Regions from separate parts of the Streptomyces sp. CNB091 genome, predicted to be linked through region 1. Evidence: riboswitches for the same ligand, from Rfam matches in the RefSeq annotation. Region 1 holds a riboswitch; each other region holds the start of a gene.
What was found. A riboswitch is a leader RNA that binds a small molecule or an ion and turns the genes downstream of it on or off. The one in region 1 is predicted to bind cyclic di-AMP.
Positions count from the first base shown of each region.

Region 1 (5,098 bases):
GTACCACCCGCAGCCCACGCCCGGCACGGCCCGCCCCTGGGCCTTCCCGGCGCCCGAGCGCGGCGCCCTGCCCAACGGGCTGACCGTGCTGCGCTGCCACCGCCCCGGCCAGCAGGTCGTCGCGGTGGAGATCTTCCTGGACGCGCCGCTGGAGGCCGAGCCCGAGGGCCTGGACGGCGTGGCCACGATCATGTCGCGGGCGCTCTCGGAGGGCACCGACAAGCACAGCGCCGAGGAGTTCGCCGCCGAGCTGGAGCGCTGCGGCGCCACGCTCGACGCGCACGCCGACCACCCCGGCGTCCGGGTCTCCCTGGAGGTCCCGGTCTCCCGCCTGGCCAAGGCCCTCGGGCTGGTCGCCGAGGCGCTGCGGGCCCCGGCCTTCGACGGGAGCGAGATCGAGCGCCTCGTCGGCAACCGCCTCGACGAGATCCCGCACGAGCACGCCAACCCGTCCCGGCGCGCCGCCAAGCAGCTCTCCAAGGAGCTGTTCCCGGCCACCGCCCGGATGTCCCGCCCGCGCCTGGGCACCGAGGAGACGGTCCGGCGGATCGACGAGAGGGCCGTGCGCGCCTTCTTCGACGCCCATGTCCGCCCGTCCACCGCGACGGCCGTGATCGTCGGCGACCTGACCGGCATCGACCTGGACGCGCTGCTGGCGGAGACCCTCGGCGACTGGTCGGGCAACGCCGGCCAGGCCCGCCCGGTGCCACCCATCACCGCGAACGACACCGGCCGCGTCGTGATCGTGGACCGGCCCGGCGCGGTCCAGACCCAGCTGCTGATCGGCCGCATCGGCGCCGACCGGCACGAGCGCGTGTGGCCCGCCCAGGTGCTCGGCACGTACTGCCTGGGCGGCACCCTCACCTCCCGGCTGGACCGGGTGCTGCGCGAGGAGAAGGGCTACACCTACGGGGTGCGGGCCTTCGCCCAGGTGCTGCGCTCCAGCGGCCCCGACTCGGGCGGCGCGGCCATGCTCGCGATCAGCGGGTCGGTGGACACGGAGTCCACCGGGCCGGCACTGGACGACCTCTGGAAGGTCCTGCGGACGCTGGCCGCCGAGGGGTTGACCGACGCCGAGCGCGAGACGGCCGTGCAGAACCTGGTGGGCGTCGCCCCGCTGAAGTTCGAGACCGCCGCCTCCGTCGCGAGCACGCTGGCCGACCAGGTCGAGCAGCACCTCCCCGACGACTACCAGGCCCACCTCTACGCCCGGCTCGCCGAGACGGGCACCGTGGAGGCGACCGCCGCCGTGGTCAGCGCCTTCCCGGTCGACCGGCTGGTCACGGTCCTCGTGGGGGACGCCGCCCGGATCGAGGAGCCCGTGAAGGCCCTCGGCCTCGGAGAGGTGTCCGTCGTCACCGGCTGACGCATGTGTGGCACACCGCCGCGAACAGGACCCCGACGAACGCGTATTCGTCGGGGTCCTTCCCTTTTTGGCTGATTAATCCAGTCCGTCCCCTTTGAGGGAGAGGCTGCCTGTCTGCCCTGTGGGATGTACGACAAATCCCCTGGTCCGTTTGGCGATGGGAAGCCGCCCGGCCTAGCGTCGGCTCGGCTGTCCGCCACCCGTATGCCGCAGCCGCGGCGCCGGACAGTCATCGCCGAGTCCCCGTCAGGCGCGAGCCTGGGGAGCCGGGGACCCACGCAGTCCCTGGGGTGAATCGGAGGCCCGTGCCGCGAGACCGGCGTGGGGCTCCGTAGGAGACCTTCCTGCTCCGAACCCGTCAGCTAACCCGGTAGGCGAGAAGGAAGGAAAGGATCAGCCCCTCCATGGCGTTCACCCGTGCCACCGGGAAGCACCGTGCCCCGAGCCGCCTCACGCGCCGGAGCGCCCAGGCCGCCGGCATCGCGGCTCTGGCCACCGTCGGCGTCCTCGGCTCGCCGGCCTCCCCGGCCCTCGCCGCGGACACCGAGGCCGCCCAGGTCGCCGACACCGGCCTCACCCAGGCCGTCGCCCTCGACGCCACTCTCGCCGAGCAGATAGACGCCCAGGCCCACGCCCAGAAGCAGCAGGCCGACGCGATCGCGAAGGCGAAGGCCAAGGCCGCCGCGGAGGCCCGCGAGAAGGCGGCCAAGGCCAAGGCGAAGGCGGAGGCCGAGCGCAAGGCCGAGGCCCGCGCCAAGGAGGTCCGCGAGGAGAAGGCCCGCGCCGCCCGCGCCGCCGAGCGCGCCCGCCTGAACGCCTTCCACCTCCCGGTCGCCGGCTCCCACGTCACCACCGGCTACAACGCCGGCGGCTCGCTCTGGTCCTCCGGCAGCCACTCCGGCGTGGACTTCCAGGCCGCCTCCGGCAGTTCCGTCGTCGCCGTCGGCGCCGGCACGGTCGTCGAGGCCGGCTGGGGCGGCGCGTACGGCAACAACGTCGTGCTCCGGATGACGGACGGCACGTACACCCAGTACGGCCACCTCTCCTCGATCGGCGTCTCCGTCGGCCAGAGCGTCTCCTCCGGCCAGCAGATCGGCCTCTCCGGCTCCACCGGCAACTCCACCGGCCCGCACCTGCACTTCGAGGCCCGGACCAGCCCCGACTACGGCTCCGACATGGACCCCGTCGGCTACCTGCGCTCCCACGGGCTGAACGTCTGACCCGCCCCGCGCGACCCCGTCCGAAGGCCCCGGCGCCCCCGGGGCCTTCGGCGATTCCGGCCCGTGGATATCCATGGATTCCGGCCTGCCATCGGAAATTGTGGCAGATTGCAATAGAGTCACGGAACAGACGTCGGGCGGCCGCGTTTCGCGGGGAACGAGGCGGAGGTTCGGGCATGCGCATTCCCGCGCATTCGGTATGCACGGCAATCCGTGACGACATCGTCTCCGGTGTCTACGAGCGGGGCAGCCGCCTCACCGAGGAGCTGCTGGCCCGCCGCTACGGGGTCTCCCGCGTCCCGGTCCGCGAGGCCCTGCGCACACTGGAGTCCGAGGGCTTCGTCGTCACCCGCAGACATGCGGGCGCCTGTGTCGCCGAGCCCACGGCGCAGGAGGCGGCCGACCTCCTGGAGGTGCGGATGCTCCTGGAGCCACTGGGTGCGGCCCGCGCCGCGCAGCGCCGCACGGAAGCCCACCTGAAGGTGCTCCGGGGCCTGGTCGGACTGGGCCAGGAGCGGGCTCGCCGTGGCGAGGGCGAGGATCTGCGCTCCCTGGCCGGCTGGTTCCACGAGACCCTCGCCCACGCCTCCGGCAGCCCCGGACTCATCGCCCTGCTCACCCAGCTCCGGCACAAGATCGCCTGGATGTACGCGGTCGAGCAGCCGGCCCGCCCGGTCGACTCCTGGGTCGAGCGCGGCGCGATCCTGGACGCCGTGGCGCGCGGCGACGCGGAGCGGGCGAGGGCGCTGACCGCCCAGTACGCGGAACGCGCCGCGGGGACCCACCGGCTGCGCCGCCCGCAACCGCCCGGGCGGCGCACCGCGCCCGTTCCCCGCGTGAGGACTTCGCAACATGACGTAAACATCGCGGGCGTGCGCAATTAACAGAAGAGTCGTAGACAAAGAGAAGTAATTGCGGGGCATTGTTTGTGCTGCCCGAAATTTTCGATGCGTAGCTCTTTCCCGAAAGCGAAAGAGCCGTGATCCCTCAGAGGGGTCACGGCTCTCGCACCTGTCGAATCCGGCCGGGCCGGGTCGCGTGGGTCAGACGGTCTCGGGGAGTTCTTCCAAGCCCTCGGCGACCAGCTTCGCGAGCCGGTCCAGAGCGGCCTCGGCGTCGTCCGCGTCGGACGCGAGCACGATCTCCTCGCCGCCCTGCGCACCCAGGCCGAGCACCGCGAGCATGGAGGCGGCGTTCACCGGGTTGCCGTCGGACTTGGCGATCGTCACGGGGACGCCGGAAGCCGTGGCGGCACGGACGAAGATGGAAGCGGGGCGGGCGTGCAGGCCCTCGGCCCAACCGACGTTTACGCGGCGCTCAGCCATGGTTCTGCCCTTCACATATCAACGGTTGTCTAGACCAGTCTCTCATGCAGTGCGTGGTGCTGTGCCCGGCCTCCCGCCCGGTGCTGTGCCCGCCTCCTGTCCGGTCCTGTGCTCCGGCGGCCCCGGTCCGGGCCCCCTCAGACTGCCCGGGCACCGATCTCTCCGCGACCGGGGTCCCCGCCGTAGGCTTTGCCCATGGAGCCCACGCCGGAGCAGAGTCCGCATCACGCGTACCCCGACCACTGGGAAGCGGACGTGGTGCTCCGCGACGGTGGCACCGCACGCATCAGGCCCATCACCACGGACGACGCCGAGCGACTGGTCAGCTTCTACGAGCAGGTGTCCGACGAGTCGAAGTACTACCGGTTCTTCGCCCCGTATCCGCGCCTATCCGACCGGGACGTGCACCGCTTCACCCATCACGACTACGTCGACCGGGTGGGACTGGCCGTCACGATCGGCGGCGAGTTCATCGGAACGGTCCGCTACGACCGCATCAACGACCAGGGCCGCCCCGCCTCCGCCCCCGCCGACGAGGCCGAGGTCGCCTTCCTCGTCCAGGACGCCCACCAGGGCCGGGGCGTCGCCTCGGCGCTGCTCGAACACATCGCCGCGGTCGCCCGGGAGCGCGGGATCCGCCGCTTCGCCGCCGAGGTGCTCCCCGCCAACAACAAGATGATCAAGGTGTTCCGGGACGGCGGCTACACCCAGCGCCGCAGCTTCGAGGACGGCTCCGTCCACCTCACCCTCGACCTCGAACCCACCGAGAAGTCCCTCGCCGTCCAGCGCGGCCGCGAACAGCGCGCCGAGGCCCGCTCGGTGCAGCGTCTGCTCGCCCCCGGCTCCGTCGCGGTCATCGGTACCGGCCGCACCCCCGGCGGCGTGGGCCGCACCGTCCTGCGCAACCTCCTCGCCGCCGGTTACACCGGCCGCACGCACGCGGTCAACCGCGCCTTCGACGAGGGCCTGACCACCCTCGACGGCGTCCCCGCCCACCGCTCGCTCGGCGAGATCGGCGAGCAGGTCGACCTCGCGGTCATCGCCGTCCCCGCCCACCGGGTCCCCGAGGCCGTCGCCGACTGCGGGGAGCACGGAGTCCAGGGTCTGGTCGTCCTCTCCGCCGGATACGCCGAGCGGGGCGCCGAGGGCCGCGAACTCCAGCGCGAACTGGTCCGCCAGGCACGCTC
Region 1 is NZ_KB898993.1:380,491-385,588, reverse strand. It holds gene D581_RS0109845 (M16 family metallopeptidase) at 1-1,366, shown strand, start outside; cyclic di-AMP (ydaO/yuaA leader) riboswitch at 1,590-1,757, shown strand; gene D581_RS0109840 (M23 family metallopeptidase) at 1,771-2,586, shown strand; gene D581_RS0109835 (GntR family transcriptional regulator) at 2,763-3,470, shown strand; gene D581_RS0109830 (HPr family phosphocarrier protein) at 3,630-3,911, opposite strand; gene D581_RS0109825 (GNAT family N-acetyltransferase) at 4,107-5,098, shown strand, end outside.

Region 2 (5,098 bases), on a different contig from region 1:
GCCGTCACCACCCCGTCGTCCGCCAGGCCCTGCACGACGTCCTGGACGCCCAGCTCGCCGACCTCACCCGCTTCGACTGCCAGCCGCTGCCCGGACTGCTCGCCGAGAAGCTCCTCGCCCACAGCCCGCACCTGGACCGCGTCTTCTTCGGGAACAGCGGCACGGAGGCGGTCGAGACGGCGCTGAAATTCGCCCGCTACGCCACCGGGAGGCCCAGGGTCCTCTACTGCGACCACGCCTTCCACGGGCTCACCACCGGCTCCCTCTCGGTCAACGGGGAGAGCGGCTTCCGCGACGGCTTCGCCCCCCTGCTGCCGGACACGGCCGTCCCGCTGGGCGACCTGGAAGCGCTGCGGCGGGAGCTGAGGCGGGGTGACGTCGCGGCCCTGGTCGTGGAGCCGATCCAGGGGAAGGGCGTGCACGCCGCGCCGCCGGGCTATCTGCGCGGGGCGCAGGAACTGCTGCACCGGCACAAGGCGCTCCTGATCGTCGACGAGGTACAGACGGGCCTCGGCCGGACCGGGGACTTCTACGCCTACCAGCACGAGGAGGGGGTGGAGCCCGATCTGGTGTGCGTCGCCAAGGCGCTCTCCGGCGGTTATGTGCCCGTCGGCGCGACCCTCGGCAAGGACTGGATCTTCCGCAAGGTCTACTCCTCGATGGACCGGGTCCTCGTCCACTCCGCGAGCTTCGGCTCCAACGCCCAGGCGATGGCGGCCGGGCTCGCCGTCCTGACGGTGATGGAGGACGAGGAGACCGTCGCCAACGCCCGGCGCACCGGCGACCTGCTGCGCGAGCGGCTGGCCGCCCTGGTGGACCGCTACGAGCTGCTGCACGAGGTCCGCGGGCGCGGGCTGATGATCGGCATCGAGTTCGGCAGGCCGTCCTCGCTCAGGCTCCGCAGCCGCTGGACCATGCTCCAGGCGGCCCGCAAGGGCCTCTTCGCGCAGATGGTCGTGGTGCCGCTGCTCCAGAGGCACCGGATCCTCACCCAGGTCTCCGGCGACCACCTCGAAGTGATCAAGCTGATCCCGCCGCTGGTCATCGGGGACGCCGAGGTGGACCGTTTCGTGGCGGCCTTCACGTCCGTGATGGACGACGCGCACAGCGGGGGCGGACTGATGTGGGACTTCGGCCGGACGCTGGTCAAGCAGGCCGTGGCCCATCGCTGACCGGCTTCCGCGATGGGACGATGAGAATTGCCTCTGAGGCAAGTTATTTGCCTCAGAGGAAAGATCCTGGCCCAATGGAGCCATGAACCCTCCGGACGAAGGGGCGCCGGACGAGCTCCCCGGCGTCGCACCCCGACTGCGCGACCTGCGCCGCGACCGCGGCCTCACCCTGGAGACCGCCGCCGGCCGGGCCGGGCTCTCCCCGGCCCATCTCTCCCGCCTGGAGACCGGCCGCAGGCAGCCCTCGCTGCCGATGCTGCTGGGCCTGGCCCGTATCTACGGTACGACGGTCTCCGAGCTGCTCGGCGAGCAGCCTCCCGAACGGGACGCGATCGTCCGCGGCGGCGGCTTCGAGGGGGCGGAGGCCGACGGCTGGATGTACCGGCAGGCAGGCGGATCCGGTCGCGCGATGCAGGCGCTGCGGGTGCGCGTTCCGCACGGGGCCCAGGGCGACCTGGTCCGGGTCCATCCCGGCGAGGAGTGGCTGTACGTCCTGGAGGGGCGGCTGCGGATCGGGCTCGGCGACACCGTCCACGACCTCGAACCCGGCGACAGCGCCCACTTCGACTCGCTCACCCCGCACCGGATCGCGGCCGTCGACCGCTGCGGCGCGGAGCTGCTCTTCGTCCACTCCCTGCTCCAGAGCCCCGCCGCCGAGCTGTGCCTCGGCAACGCCCTCCACGCGCGCTGAACCGGCCGTCCCGGCCGGCTCCCTCCTTCGCTCCACCGGCCGCGAGGCCGACAGAGAGGACCGTCATGTCCGATTCCGAGCACTACGACCCGCTGGGCCCCGGCCGCCGCCCGAACGAGGACCCGCAGGAGAAGCGGATGCCGCGCGGTGTCATCATCCGCCTCTTCGCCTACCTGGTGGCGGGCCACGTCATCGCGGGCTTCCTCTACCTGCTCTTCGTGGTGGCCGGGAGCAAGTGACGCCGGGCGGACGACCGACCACCCCCGGACGGATCGCCTCCCGTCCGGGTCAGCCCTGGTCGAGCAGGCGCTCGCGCAGCCGCTCCCGGGTCTCGGGGGAGACCTTCAGCCCCTCCGACAGGTAGCGGTCCGTCGTTCCCCAGTTCTCCTCGATGGCCGTGAAGGCCGCCGCGAGGTAGGCGGGCCGCGCCCCGAACAGCGGGTCCAGCAGCTCCAGCACCTCGGGCGACATGCCGGTGCCGGACGCGTCGGAGCGCTTCACGGCGTAGCGGCGGTGGAGGTCGTTGGACTTGAGGTAGTCCTCCTCGACCGCCTCCGGCTCGACGCCGACCGCCAGCAGGGTGACCGCGATCGAGAGACCGGCCCTGTCCTTGCCCGCCGCGCAGTGCATCAGGGCGGGGACGCTGTCCTCGGCCAGGGAGTGCAGCACCCGGCTGTGCTCGGCGGTGCGGTCCAGAATCGTCGCGCGGTACATCCGGATCATGCGGTCGACGCCCTGGCCGTTCGCGAGGGCCGAGCGCAGCTGCTCGATGTTTCCGTCGCCCACCAGCCGCCAGAACTCGGCGCCGTCGGCCGGGTCCGAGAGCGGAATGCTGACATTGCGGACACCGGCCAGCTCGATGTCGTAGCCGTCGAGCCGGTGGTCGGCGGAGTGGCGGAAGTCGAAGATCGTGTGCAGCCCGAGCCCGCCGAGGAAGGCCGCGTCCTCGGCCGTGGCGTGCGCCAGGTGGCCGCTCCGGTAGAGCCGCCCGAAGGCGGTGCGCCGGCCGTCCGCGGTGGGGAGCCCGCCCACGTCGCGGAAGTTGCGGACTCCGGTCAGCGCGGTCTCTGTCGGCGGGACCTGCGGCACCTGCTGCGTCACGGTGGCTCCTGGGATCTCTGGCGTCGGCGCGGCTCGCCGGCGAGGGCGCTCCCGTGACGATACGACATCGATTCGACGGAAAATCATCACGGTCGAGAGCTCCGGTGCGGGGTGCCGAGACGTCCAGGCTGACCCGGCGTCAGGGGGGAGGTTGACCCAATGTCCGTATTGGTGCATTTCGCAGAACATGCCCCGCTAATGGGGGAGATGGGATTTCGGAGGTGAGCGGGATCATATCCGTGACGGTCCGTGGTGGGCGCGCCCCAAGGCATTCCCGTTGCCCGCACGGAAATCCAAGATCCGTAATCCACGGAGTGTGACGGGAATTCCGGGGCGATAGTGAACCGATGATTCCGGCGAGCAACCGATGGCTTGTTCAGCTCGTCCTGACTCGTTTACGGTCGCCGCAATCCGGACGGACCGCCTAATCCTGCCGCCGCCCGGAATTCGCACCCACCCACTCACGCGTGGCAGGAGCGGGGGAACCAGGTAAGCCGCCGATCCGGAGCGATCCGGACCGGCTCGGGGTGAAGTCGCCGCAACGCGACCGGGCATCTCCAGCCCGAACCCGACAGCTCACCTCGCAGGCGCCGGAGAGGAACTTCCCATGCCCGCAAAGGGTAAGCACCGTCGTCCGAAGTCCGGCCCGATCTCCCGCGGCGTCCTCGTCGCAGGGACCGGAGGCGCCGCACTCGTCCTCCCGCTCATCGGGGCCACCGTCGCGAACGCGGCGGACCAGGCCGCTCCGGCCGCGAAGTCCGCCGCCGCCTCGGTCGCCGCCGCGCACAGCGCCCCGGCCGCCGCCCCCGCCGCGTCGAAGGCCACCCCGAAGACGTACGCCGTCGTCTCCGGCGACTACCTGGCGAAGATCGCGGCCGAGCACCAGCTCAAGGGCGGGTGGGAGAAGCTGTACCAGGACAACCGCTCCACCGTCGGCGAGAACCCCGGCCTGATCCACCCGGGCATGAAGCTGACCCTCGGCGCCCAGGGCTCCGCCCCGGCCGAGAAGTCCGCGGCTCCCGAGGCCGCCCCGAAGAAGGCCGCGCCGAAGGAGGCCCCGAAGGCGGACACCGTCTCCGCCGACGACTCCGAGGGCTCCGGCAGCTCCTCGCGGACCGGCTCCTCCGAGGCCACCGGCTCCGGCTGGTCCGCCCCGCTGGCCAGCGCCAACGTCACCACCCAGTACCGGGCTTCCGGCGCCAGCTGGTCCAGCGGCTACCACACCGGCTCGGACTTCCAGGCCGCCTCCGGCACCCCCGTACTCGCCATCGGCCCGGGCACCGTGGTCTCGGCCGGCAACAGCGGCTCCTACGGCAACGAGGTCGTCATCCAGCACGAGGACGGCATGTACTCCCAGTACGCCCACCAGTCCTCGCTCAACGTCTCCGTCGGCCAGACCGTCACCGGCGGCCAGCAGATCGGCCTCTCCGGCTCCACCGGCAACTCCACCGGCCCGCACCTGCACTTCGAGGTCCGCACCGGCCCGAGCTACGGCTCGGACATCGACCCGATCGCGTACCTGCGTCAGCACGGCGTCTCTGTCTGACGTCTTCGTCCGACGGCTCCGTCCGACCGGACGCGGCGAGAAGTGATCGAGGGGCGGTGCGCGGCGGCGCACCGCCCCTCCACTTATTCCGGCTTACCAAAAACTGACCGGGTGGTCTATCTCACCACCCGTCAACCCCGTATTACGGTCGCGTAGGTCACATCGCACGATGCAGGATAAGTGCTTGTGGCAGACGATTCGAGAAACAACCAGCAGCACACCATCGGGTCGTACGCGGCGATTGGCGACAGTTTCACCGAGGGCGTCGGCGATCCCGGCCCCGACGGGACGTATCTCGGCTGGGCGGACCGCTTCGCGGTGCTCCTCGCCGACCGGCTCCCGGCCCCCGAGGGGGCGACCGGCCCCCTGGACTCCCCGCACGGGGACTTCCGCTACGCCAATCTCGCCGTACGAGGACGTCTCCTCGACCAGATCGTCGAGGAGCAGATCCCGCGCGCCAAGGAACTGGCCCCCGACCTGGTCAGCTTCTGCGCGGGCGGCAACGACATCATCCGGCCCGGCACCGACCCCGACGACCTCGCCGAGCGCTTCGAGCGGGCGGTCGCCGACCTGAGCAACGCCGTCGGC
Region 2 is NZ_KB898990.1:309,413-314,510, forward strand. It holds gene D581_RS0101300 (aspartate aminotransferase family protein) at 1-1,172, shown strand, start outside; gene D581_RS0101305 (helix-turn-helix domain-containing protein) at 1,255-1,863, shown strand; gene D581_RS1000000141520 (DUF6126 family protein) at 1,929-2,102, shown strand; gene D581_RS0101315 (tyrosine-protein phosphatase) at 2,152-2,964, opposite strand; cyclic di-AMP (ydaO/yuaA leader) riboswitch at 3,409-3,569, shown strand; gene D581_RS0101320 (M23 family metallopeptidase) at 3,572-4,510, shown strand; gene D581_RS0101325 (SGNH/GDSL hydrolase family protein) at 4,697-5,098, shown strand, end outside.
Region 2: it holds a riboswitch for cyclic di-AMP, as region 1 does, so the genes downstream of both, D581_RS0101320 (M23 family metallopeptidase) here and D581_RS0109840 (M23 family metallopeptidase) in region 1, are expected to answer to the same signal.

Region 3 (5,098 bases), on a different contig from region 1:
TTCCGCAGACGGGAGTTCAGCGGGGTGGTGGACGGCGTCGTCGTCGCCGGCTTCACCGCGACGGGCTTCGCGTTCACCGAGAACATCCTCTATCTGGGCAACGCCTTCGGCGAGGACCAGCAGCTGGGCAGCTCCGGGTTCGCCTCGGTGACGGCCGGGACGTTCTTCGTGCGGATCGTGATGTCGCCGTTCGCGCACCCCCTGTTCACGGTCCTCACCGGCCTCGGCTTCGGCTTCGCGGCCGTCAGCGCCCGCCGCCACCGGGTCCGCAGGATCGCCCTGCCGCTGCTCGGGCTGCTGCTGGCGATGGGTCTGCACGCCCTGTGGAACGGTTCGTCGTCCTTCGGCCCGTACGGCTTCTACGCGGTGTACGGGATCGTCATGGTCCCGGCGTTCGGCCTGGTGACCTGGCTGGCGATCTGGTCGCGCCAGCGGGAGCTGCGGGCTCTCGCGGCCGAGCTGCCCGCCTATGCGGCGGCCGGCTGGCTCACCCCCGCCGAGCCGTCGGCGCTCTCCTCCATGCGGGCCCGGGGCATGGCCCGCGACCTGGCCCGCCACTGGCAGCCGGACCGGACGCGGGGCCGGGCGGCGGCCCGCGCGGTCGCGGAGTACGAGTCGTTCGCGACCTCCCTGGCGGGGCTGCGCCGCCGGGCCCGCCACGGCGCGGTGGGCCCGGACTTCGGCGCTCGGGAGCGGGAGTTGCTCCACCACCTCTGGCAGCGCCGGGAGTTCGCGGCCCCGGCCCTCGCCCACGCGGCTCTCCTGACGGCCCGCCCGGGCGCCCACCGCGGCCACCACGGACACCCCATGCCGACGCCGTACGGAAACGGAAACGGAAACGGGTACGGGTACGGGTACGGGCACGGGCACGGGCACGGGCACGGGCACAGCCCCGGCCCCACGCCCGGATACGGGCAGCCGCACGGGCACACACCGGGATACGGCCCCGCCGCCTACCCGCCGCCCCAGCCGTACGGCAGCGCACCACCCAGCCACCGCCGCCCGCCGACGTAACCAGAGCCAGAGCCACGGCCACACCCACGGCTTCGGCCTCCGCGAACGGCGGCGGCGTCCGGCGGCGGCGTCCGGCGGCGGCCAGCTCCGTCAGGCCGACGCCTCGGTGAGCAGGGCGAGTTCGCCGTCGGTCAGCCGCAGGTCGGCGACCGCGACGAGGGCGGGAAGCTGCTCGACCGTACGGGCGGAGGCGATCGGGGCGGCGACGGTCGGCTGTGCGGCCAGCCAGGCGAGGGCGACCGTGGCGATCTCGGCGCCCCGTTCCCCGGCGACCCGGTCGAGAGCGGCGAGCACCTTGAGGCCCTGCTCCGACTCCAGATGGCCGCCCGCCTTTGCGGAGCGGGCGCTCTCCACGTTCGTGCCGGGGCGGTACTTGCCGGTGAGGAAGCCGGAGGCGAGCGCGTAGTACGGGACGGCGGCTAGGCCGGCGCGGGCCGCGGTGTCCTGGAGATCGCCCTCGTAGGTGTCGCGGGAGACCAGGTTGTAGTGCGGCTGGAGCGCGACGTACCGGGCGAGGCCCTCGCGCTCGGAGAAGTCGAGGGAGGCCCGCAGGCGCTCGGGGCTGATGTTGGAAGCGGCGATGTGCCGCACCTTGCCGTCCTTCACCAGTTGGTCGAGGGCGGCGATGATCTCCTCGACCGGGACGGTCTCGTCGTCGAAGTGCGTGTAGTAGAGGTCGATGTGGTCGGTCCCGAGGCGGCGCAGCGACGCCTCGGCCGCGCCCTTGAGGGTGCCGGCGGCCAGGCCGCGGTGGTCGGGGTGGGCGCCGGCCTTGGTGGCGACGACGATGTCGGACCGGTTGGAGCGGGAGGCGAGCCACTTGCCGATGACGGTCTCCGACTCCCCGCCCTCGTTGCCCTCGACCCAGGCCGAGTACGCGTCGGCGGTGTCGATGAAGTTGCCGCCGGCCGCGACGTACGCGTCCAGGACGGCGAAGGACTGGTCCTCGTCCGCCGTCCACCCGAAGACGTTGCCGCCGAGGGCGAGGGGGAAGACCTGGAGGTCGGAGGTGCCGAGAGTGCGCGGAGAAGTCATGTGGAGGTTCAACGGGCCGGGGCGGGGACGGTATTCCGTCGCCCGCCGGACCGTACCCTCCCCGGACCGTACGGTCCCGGACAGACCGGCAGCCCTGACGTCGGGGGGTGTGCGTCAGGGCTGCCGGGGTTGCGGGGCGGTGACGAAGGACGTCAGCCGCGGGGCCGGGAGGTCAGACGTTCAGGCCCTTGCTGTTGAGCCAGGCCATCGGGTCCATCGCGGAACCGCCCGCGGTGCGGACCTCCAGGTGGAGGTGGACACCGGTGACGTTGCCGCTGTCGCCCATGCGGCCGATGGTCTGGCCGGTGGTGACCTTCTGGCCGACGGAGACCTCGATCGAGGACTGGTGGGCGTACCAGATCTCCGTGCCGTCCTCGAGTTCGAGGACCGTGCGGTAGCCGTACGAGCCCGACCAGCCGGCCGACGTGATCGTGCCGCTGTGCACGGCCTTGAGCGGCGCACCGGCCGACCCGGCGAAGTCGAGGCCGGTGTGCTGGCCCGAGGACCAGAGCGCGCCGGACTGACCGTAGGTCGAGCTGATCGTGTACGAGGAGGTGGGGAGGGAGAAGCTGGCGGCGAGCTTGGCGAGCCGCTCGGCCTCCTTCTTCTTCTCCGCCGCTTCCTTCGCCGCCTTCTTCTTCGCGGCGGCCTCGGCCTCGGCCTCGTCCTGCTGCTTCTTGGCCTCGGCGGCGGCGCTCTCGGCCGCTGCCTTCTCGGCGGCGGCCTTGGCCTCGGCGTCGGCACTGGCCTGCTGCTGCTCGGCCTGCTGGAGGATCCGGGCGCGCAGCGCCTCGCCCGCGTCGGTGCCCTGCTCGGCCTCGGCGGTGGTGAGGCCGGCGGTGGTGAGCGGCGCGGAGGCGGCGACCGGGACGGGCTCCGCCTCGTCGGACATCAAAGACCCGACGCCGGGAAGGGACTTGGCGTCGGGGAGGTTGTCCACGATGGAATCGGGAAGAGAGATGGAGACCGGCGCCTTGTCCTGCGCGGTGGCCATGCCGCCGGCACCGACAGCCGCTATGACACCGACCCCGAGGACGGTGGAGCTACGGGCCAGACCACGCTGCTTGGCCACGCGGTGCTTGCCGCGCACGGGACGGATGGACTCCGCGGTGGGGTTCCATTCCTCCCAGGTGCGCTCCTCGCCACCGAAGGTGTCGGCACTGAAGGGTGACGGGGCCTCAGGGGCAGGCTTGTTGGACGCCACGTGGGCGCACTCCTTTCCTTCCTTCTCGCCTACCGGGTTAGCTGACGGGTTCGGAGCAGGAAGGTCTCCTACGGGCCCCTCCGTCTCTCACGAGACGCAGGCGTCCGATTCACCCCATGTAGGTGGTTCCCCGGTTCCCTTGCGGAATTCGGCGCTCGCGCGCGGCGCCGTCTCTGACGACGGCTGTGACGACCGCGCTGCGTTATCGAACGTTAATAGACGGACGGGCCCTATTCCAAGCTGTTCCTGTTGATCATTAACGAACATGGCGGGGATGTACGGGTGACAACCGGGCGCAATCGGGCGACTTGACCACCGCTCAGCCACACCACTTTTTCTGACGGTGTGTCAAATGTTATGCGGAGCGGTGCCCCTCGATTACGCACCGTGTCATCGCTCGGCGTCGTCGCCCGGCGTCATGATCCCGGCGTCATCGTCCGGCGTCATCGTCCGGCGTCGTCGACCCGGCCCACGATCTTCACCGTCGTCCGGGGCACGGGCTGCCCCTCCGCCGGCCGGCCGACCGCGATGAGCGCCATGTCGTCCGTGGTCCGCCCGCCGGTGTGCAGCCGTACGTCGTCCGTCAGCGCCGACAACAGCTCCTCCGGGCCGGGGAAGATCCGGCCGCGCAGCCGGGCCGCCGGATCGTAGAAGACCCCGTTCGGGTCCCGCGCCTCGGACAGGCCGTCCGTGAAGGCGAGGAGCGTCGCCCCGGCGGGCATCGCCCACTCGTCGGACCGGTCCGGCCACACCCCCAGGTCCATCCCCAGCGGCATGGCGGGCACCGAGGGCGCCAGCACCTCCAGGGCGCCGTCGGCGTGCAGCAGGATCGGCTCGGGGTGACCGCGGTTGACGATGCGCAACGAGGCCGAACCGGGCGGGATCTCGGCCAGCACGGCGGTGATGAACCCCTCCATCGCGTCCAGCCCGTACCGCCGCGTCCCCTCCCGGGCCAGCGCCCGCTCCAGCCGCTGCGCGACGCCCTCCAGCGAACGCTCCTGCTCGGCCGCCTCCCGGAACGCCCCGATGATCACCGCCACCGCCTCGACGGCGTCCAGCCCCTTGCCGCGTACGTCGCCGACGACCAGGCGCACTCCGTACGGGGTGTCCGCGACGGCGAACAGGTCGCCGCCCACGAACTCGTCCGCCTGGGCCGCCTCGTACCGCGCGGCCACCTGGAGTCCGCCGATCCGCTCGGCCGGGGTCGGCAGCACGGCCCGCATGGCGGTCTCCGCGATGACCCGGGCCGAGGCCAGCTGCTCGTTGCCGCGCCGCACGACGCCGTTGATGACGAGGGCCAGCACCGAGGCCGTGAGCACGGTGATCAGCTCGATGATCGGGACCACCTGGGTGGTCGTCCCGTCGGAGAGCCGCATCGCGATGACGGAGAGGACCGCGGCGATCCCCGTACGGACGGTCCGGGACTTCGAGAAGAACGGCGCGGCGATCAGCGGGGCCGCGACGAACAGCGGAACAGCGGTGAAGTTGGGCGGAGTCAGCGAGTCGAGCACCAGCCCGCCGAGGATCAGCAGGGCAGGCAGCAGCCGGACCAACCGCCCGGTGCGCCGCCCGTCGGACGTCAGCTGCCCCTCGCGGGACCCGAACACCACCCGGCCCACGGCGTCGAAACTCCCCGCCGTGGCACTGCGCCGTTCGTCGGCCATCCCCACCTGTGCACTCCTGCCCGGTCCACCCACGGCTGCGGACGGTACCGCGCCCCGCCCAGGCTTCCCGGAGCCGCGCCGAGCGGCTACTCCGCATCGGCCGAATAGGGGGAAGGCGGGCGGAGGTCCGGCCTTCCGTAGTCAGTCGGAGAGCCGGTGTTCCGCGTATACCGTCAGTGCG
Region 3 is NZ_KB898994.1:17,627-22,724, forward strand. It holds gene D581_RS0110015 (PrsW family intramembrane metalloprotease) at 1-1,014, shown strand, start outside; gene D581_RS0110020 (aldo/keto reductase) at 1,105-2,049, opposite strand; gene D581_RS0110025 (M23 family metallopeptidase) at 2,222-3,253, opposite strand; cyclic di-AMP (ydaO/yuaA leader) riboswitch at 3,265-3,417, opposite strand; gene D581_RS0110030 (PP2C family protein-serine/threonine phosphatase) at 3,697-4,917, opposite strand; gene D581_RS0110035 (MerR family transcriptional regulator) at 5,059-5,098, opposite strand, start outside.
Region 3: it holds a riboswitch for cyclic di-AMP, as region 1 does, so the genes downstream of both, D581_RS0110025 (M23 family metallopeptidase) here and D581_RS0109840 (M23 family metallopeptidase) in region 1, are expected to answer to the same signal.

Region 4 (5,098 bases), on a different contig from region 1:
CGACCTCATCCACGACTTCGCCTTCCCGCTCCCCATCTACGCCATCTGCGACCTGCTCGGCGTCCCCGAGGAGGACCAGGACGACTTCCGTGACTGGGCGGGCATGATGATCCGGCACGGCGGCGGGCCGCGCGGCGGGGTCGCCCGGTCGGTGAAGAAGATGCGCGGCTACCTCGCCGAACTCATCCACCGCAAGAGGGAGAATCCGGGCGACGACCTGATCTCCGGGCTGATCCGGGCCAGCGACCACGGCGAGCACCTCACGGAGAACGAGGCGGCCGCCATGGCGTTCATCCTCTTGTTCGCCGGGTTCGAGACGACGGTCAACCTCATCGGCAACGGGACCTACGCCCTCCTGCGCCACCCCGAGCAGCGCGCCCGGCTGGAGGCCTCCCTGGCGGCGGGGGAGGGCGACCTGCTGGCCACCGGGATCGAGGAGCTGCTCCGGTTCGACGGGCCCGTCGAGATGGCGACCTGGCGGTACGCCACCGAGGCGCTGACCCTGGGCGGCGAGGAGATCGCCGCCGGGGACCCCGTACTCGTGGTGCTGGCGGCGGCCGACCGCGACCCGGAGCGGTTCACGGATCCGGACACCCTGGACCTTGCGCGGCGTGACAATCAGCACCTCGGATACGGGCACGGCATCCACTACTGCCTGGGGGCGCCGCTGGCCCGACTGGAGGGACAGACCGCGCTGACCACCCTGTTGAGGCGCCTTCCTGACCTGCGACTTGCGGGAGAACCGGGCGATTTGCGCTGGCGCGGCGGGCTCATCATGCGTGGACTGCGCACCCTTCCGGTCGCGTTCGAACCGGGTAGTCGATCCGGAAAAAGTGACACAGTGTCAACTCCGTGACTTTCACGTGATCTGCGCTGCATCGACTTGTGACACACGTTCGAGTCCCGCTAGGTTCACGGTTCGACGCGTCGGTCGCACCTTGCTCACGCGTCACCTGTGCGCCGAAGCAGACACGGAGTCCGGCACGGAGTCCGCTGTGCGGCGCTCAGGCCACTCGCTTGTCAGTCGCACGGAAGGCATACCCATGGGCTCCGCGAACGGCAGACACCGCCGCCCTCGTCAGGCACCCGCCATCATCGTCGCCGCAGGCGTGACGGGATCGGCCATCGCCATCCCGCTGCTCGGCGCCGGCGGCGCGCACGCGGCCGAGGCCACCACCTGGGACCGGGTCGCCGAGTGCGAGAGCGGCGGCATGTGGAGCGCCGATCTCGGCAACGGCTACTACGGCGGGCTCCAGTTCTCGCAGGAGACTTGGTCGGCTTACGGCGGCACGGCGTTCGCGCCCCGCGCCGACCTCGCCAGCCGCTCGCAGCAGATCTCCATCGCCGAGAAGGTCCTGGACGACCAGGGCCCGAAGGCGTGGCCCAGCTGTGCGGTCATCTCCGGCCTCGCGGTGGACGGCGGTCTGCCCGGCGTCGACCCGGGCACCTCGCCGTCCGCGGATCCGTCCGCCGAGCCGTCGGCCGACCCGTCCGCCGATCCGTCGGCGGACCCCTCGGCCGACCCGACCTCCACCCCGACCGGCGAAGCGGATGCGACCGGTGAACCCGGTGAGTCCCGTGAAACCGGCACGGGTGAGAAGCGTGATGAGGCGGACAAGGGCGGTAGTGGCGGCGCGGAGAAGGGGAGCGAGGCTCCCGACTCCTCGGTGACGCCCTCCGCCCCGCCCGCCTCCGACGCCCCCGACGCCTCGGACCCCTCCACCGCCCCCGACGCCTCGGCGGACGAGGACGGCAAGGGGGGCAAGCACCGGGGCGCCCCCGCGCCCGAGGAGGCCGACGCGGGTCAGAAGGACGGTCCCCGCGAGTCCGGCCGGCACGCCTCGCGTGGTGAGGGTGACGCGCGGGACGGTGGCGCGGCGACCGCCGACGGGTACACGGTGCGGCCCGGGGACAACCTCTGGGCGATCGCCGACGCCCGGGAGATCCCCGGCGGCTGGACCGGCCTGTACGAGACGAACAAGGACCTCCTGGGCTCCGACCCGGACCTGATCCTGCCCGGCCAGAACCTGGACCTGGGCCTGGACAGGGGTGCGGGCGAGGACGCGGGCCGGGGCGCGGCCAAGAGCGCGGCCCCGGCCGCCCCGGAGGGCGCCGAGACACCCGCCGGGGCGCCCGCCGCCAACTGATCGAATCGGGAAAACACCCCGAAAATCGAGGCAGTTAAGAGACCTATGTCCACTTTTGCGTAAGTGAGACATGGGTCTCTTTGCTTCAACTGGTGCGTCTCGTCCGGCTGGTCCGGGCGAATCGCTCCCCACCTGCGGAAACGCCCTGCTGGCCACGGCGAGTTCGGGTCGATTGCCCCCTATGTCCATCTTTGAATGTCGGGGTTGCCTGTGTTTACGGTCGGACCGCTCGCACCGCGGGCCCCGTCGACCGTCACGCCGAATCCTGCCGTCGGTCGAAGGGAACAGACGCGTAAGCGCCGTAGGCAGGAGCGGGGGACCCAGGTAAGCCGCCGGGTCCGGACGCCTCGTCGAACCGACGAGGACGTACGGGAACGGCTAGGGGTGAAGTCGCGAGCAGCACCGCGCGACCGGGCAACTCATCAGCCCGAACCCGACAGCTCACCTCGTAGGCGTCGGTGAGGAGATTCGTTCCATGCTGCTGAACAGCAAGGGCAAGCACCGCCGCCCGTCCAAGGCCACCCGTATCGCCACCCTCGCGGGTGTCACCGGTGCCGCCGTCGCCATCCCGCTGATGGGCGCGACCAACGCTTCCGCCGCCTCCGTCGAGACCTGGGACGCCGTCGCCCAGTGCGAGTCCGGCGGCAACTGGTCCATCAACACCGGCAACGGCTACTACGGCGGACTGCAGTTCTCGCAGTCCAGCTGGGCCGCCGCCGGCGGTACGCAGTACGCCTCCCGTGCCGACCTGGCCTCCAAGGACCAGCAGATCGCCACCGCCGAGAAGCTCCTCGACCTCCAGGGCCCGGGCGCCTGGGCCTGCGCCGGCGCCGGCGGCCTCACCAACGACGGTGTGGACCCGGGCGTCAACACCGGCTCCGGCTCCGGCTCCGGCGAGAGCAAGCCCGAGCAGGCGCAGCCCGAGCGCCAGGCCGAGCAGCCCACCACGCGCTCCGAGCAGCGCGAGGCCCCCAAGGCCGAGAGCAAGAAGACCGTCACCACCCCGACCGGCGAGAAGGTCCAGAAGGGTGACGGCGAGTACAAGGTCGAGGCCGGCGACACCCTGAGCACCATCGCCGAGGCGGAGGGCGTCAAGGGCGGCTGGAGCAAGCTCTTCAAGCTCAACGACGACATCGTCAAGGACGCCGACCTGATCTTCCCGGGTCAGCAGCTCCACCTGAAGTAATCGCCGTCTCTCCTCCCGGAGGAGAAGCGTCCGGCGGCACTTCTCCTCGCACGGCTCCCCGGCCCGGCGCGCTCGTCCCCCCAGCGCGCCGGGCCGGGTTCTTCGTGAGCGGCGGGCGCTGATGGCCCGCATGCGTTCACCTCTTATTGTTACCGCTCAGTAGATTTCCAGAGTTTTGTCCCGTGATGCAGCTCCTTGGACCCTTTTTCGTCCCAGGAGGCGGGCGGTCGGCCGGTCGACACGGCCGGGCCCGATAGGCTCGTGCCGCAAGGCCACAGTGACCCTGCACAACCAGTGTCAGATCCCAGAAGGAGATGCCTCGTGCCGTCCATCGACGTCGTCGTAGCCAGGGAAATCCTCGACTCCCGGGGCAACCCCACGGTCGAGGTCGAGGTTGGCCTCGACGACGGCAGCACGGGCCGTGCTGCTGTTCCGTCCGGAGCCTCCACCGGTGCGTTCGAGGCCATCGAGCTTCGCGACGGTGACCCCAACCGCTACATGGGCAAGGGCGTCGAGAAGGCCGTCCTCGCCGTCATCGAGCAGATCGGCCCGGAGCTCGTCGGGTACGACGCCACCGAGCAGCGCCTCATCGACCAGGCGATGTTCGACCTCGACGCCACCGAGAACAAGGCGTCGCTCGGCGCGAACGCCATCCTCGGCGTCTCGCTGGCCGTCGCGCACGCCGCCTCCGAGGCGTCCGACCTGCCGCTCTTCCGCTACCTCGGCGGCCCGAACGCGCACCTGCTGCCCGTTCCGATGATGAACATCCTGAACGGCGGCTCGCACGCCGACTCCAACGTGGACGTCCAGGAGTTCATGATCGCCCCGATCGGCGCGGAGTCCTTCTCCGAGGCCCTGCGCTGGGGCGCGGAGGTCTACCACACGCTGAAGAAGGTCCTCAAGACCAAGGGCCTGTCCACCGGACTCGGCGACGAGGGCGGCTTCGCCCCGAACCTGGAGTCCAACCGCGCCGCCCTGGACCTCATCGTCGAGGCCATCAAGGAGGCCGGTTACGTCCCGGGCCGCGACATCGCGCTCGCGCTCGACGTCGCCGCGTCCGAGTTCTACAAGGACGGCGTCTACGAGTTCGAGGGCAAGTCCCGCTCGGCCGCCGAGATGACCGAGTACTACGAGGAGCTCGTCTCCGCGTACCCGCTGGTCTCCATCGAGGACCCGCTGTACGAGGACGACTGGGCCGGCTGGAAGGTCATCACCGACCGCATCGGCGCCAAGGTGCAGATCGTCGGCGACGACCTCTTCGTCACCAACCCCGAGCGGCTGGCCCGCGGCATCGAGGAGGGCTCCGCCAACGCCCTGCTCGTGAAGGTCAACCAGATCGGTTCGCTGACCGAGACCCTGGACGCCGTCGAGCTGGCCCAGCGCAACGGCTTCAAGTGCATGATGTCGCACCGCTCCGGCGAGACCGAGGACGTCACCATCGCCGACCTCGCCGTCGCCGTGAACTGCGGCCAGATCAAGACCGGCGCCCCGGCCCGCTCGGACCGCGTCGCCAAGTACAACCAGCTGCTGCGCATCGAGGAGATCCTCGACGACGCCGCGGTGTACGCGGGCCGTTCCGCCTTCCCGCGCTTCAAGGGCTGACCCGTAGCGTCAAGACGGTAGCCTCCGTCCGTCCCCGCACCCGGTCCCGTACCGTGTGCGGGGACGGACGTGCGTCAGAGCTTGTCGTCAAACTGCCGCCTGCCGGGTGGCGTCTGGCACGCACGCTCGCGGCGTTGCCGAAATGGCCAAGTAGCTCCGCTAC
Region 4 is NZ_KB899013.1:82,979-88,076, reverse strand. It holds gene D581_RS0132720 (cytochrome P450) at 1-856, shown strand, start outside; gene D581_RS0132715 (transglycosylase family protein) at 1,044-2,147, shown strand; cyclic di-AMP (ydaO/yuaA leader) riboswitch at 2,435-2,617, shown strand; gene D581_RS0132710 (LysM peptidoglycan-binding domain-containing protein) at 2,623-3,333, shown strand; gene eno (phosphopyruvate hydratase) at 3,655-4,935, shown strand.
Region 4: it holds a riboswitch for cyclic di-AMP, as region 1 does, so the genes downstream of both, D581_RS0132710 (LysM peptidoglycan-binding domain-containing protein) here and D581_RS0109840 (M23 family metallopeptidase) in region 1, are expected to answer to the same signal.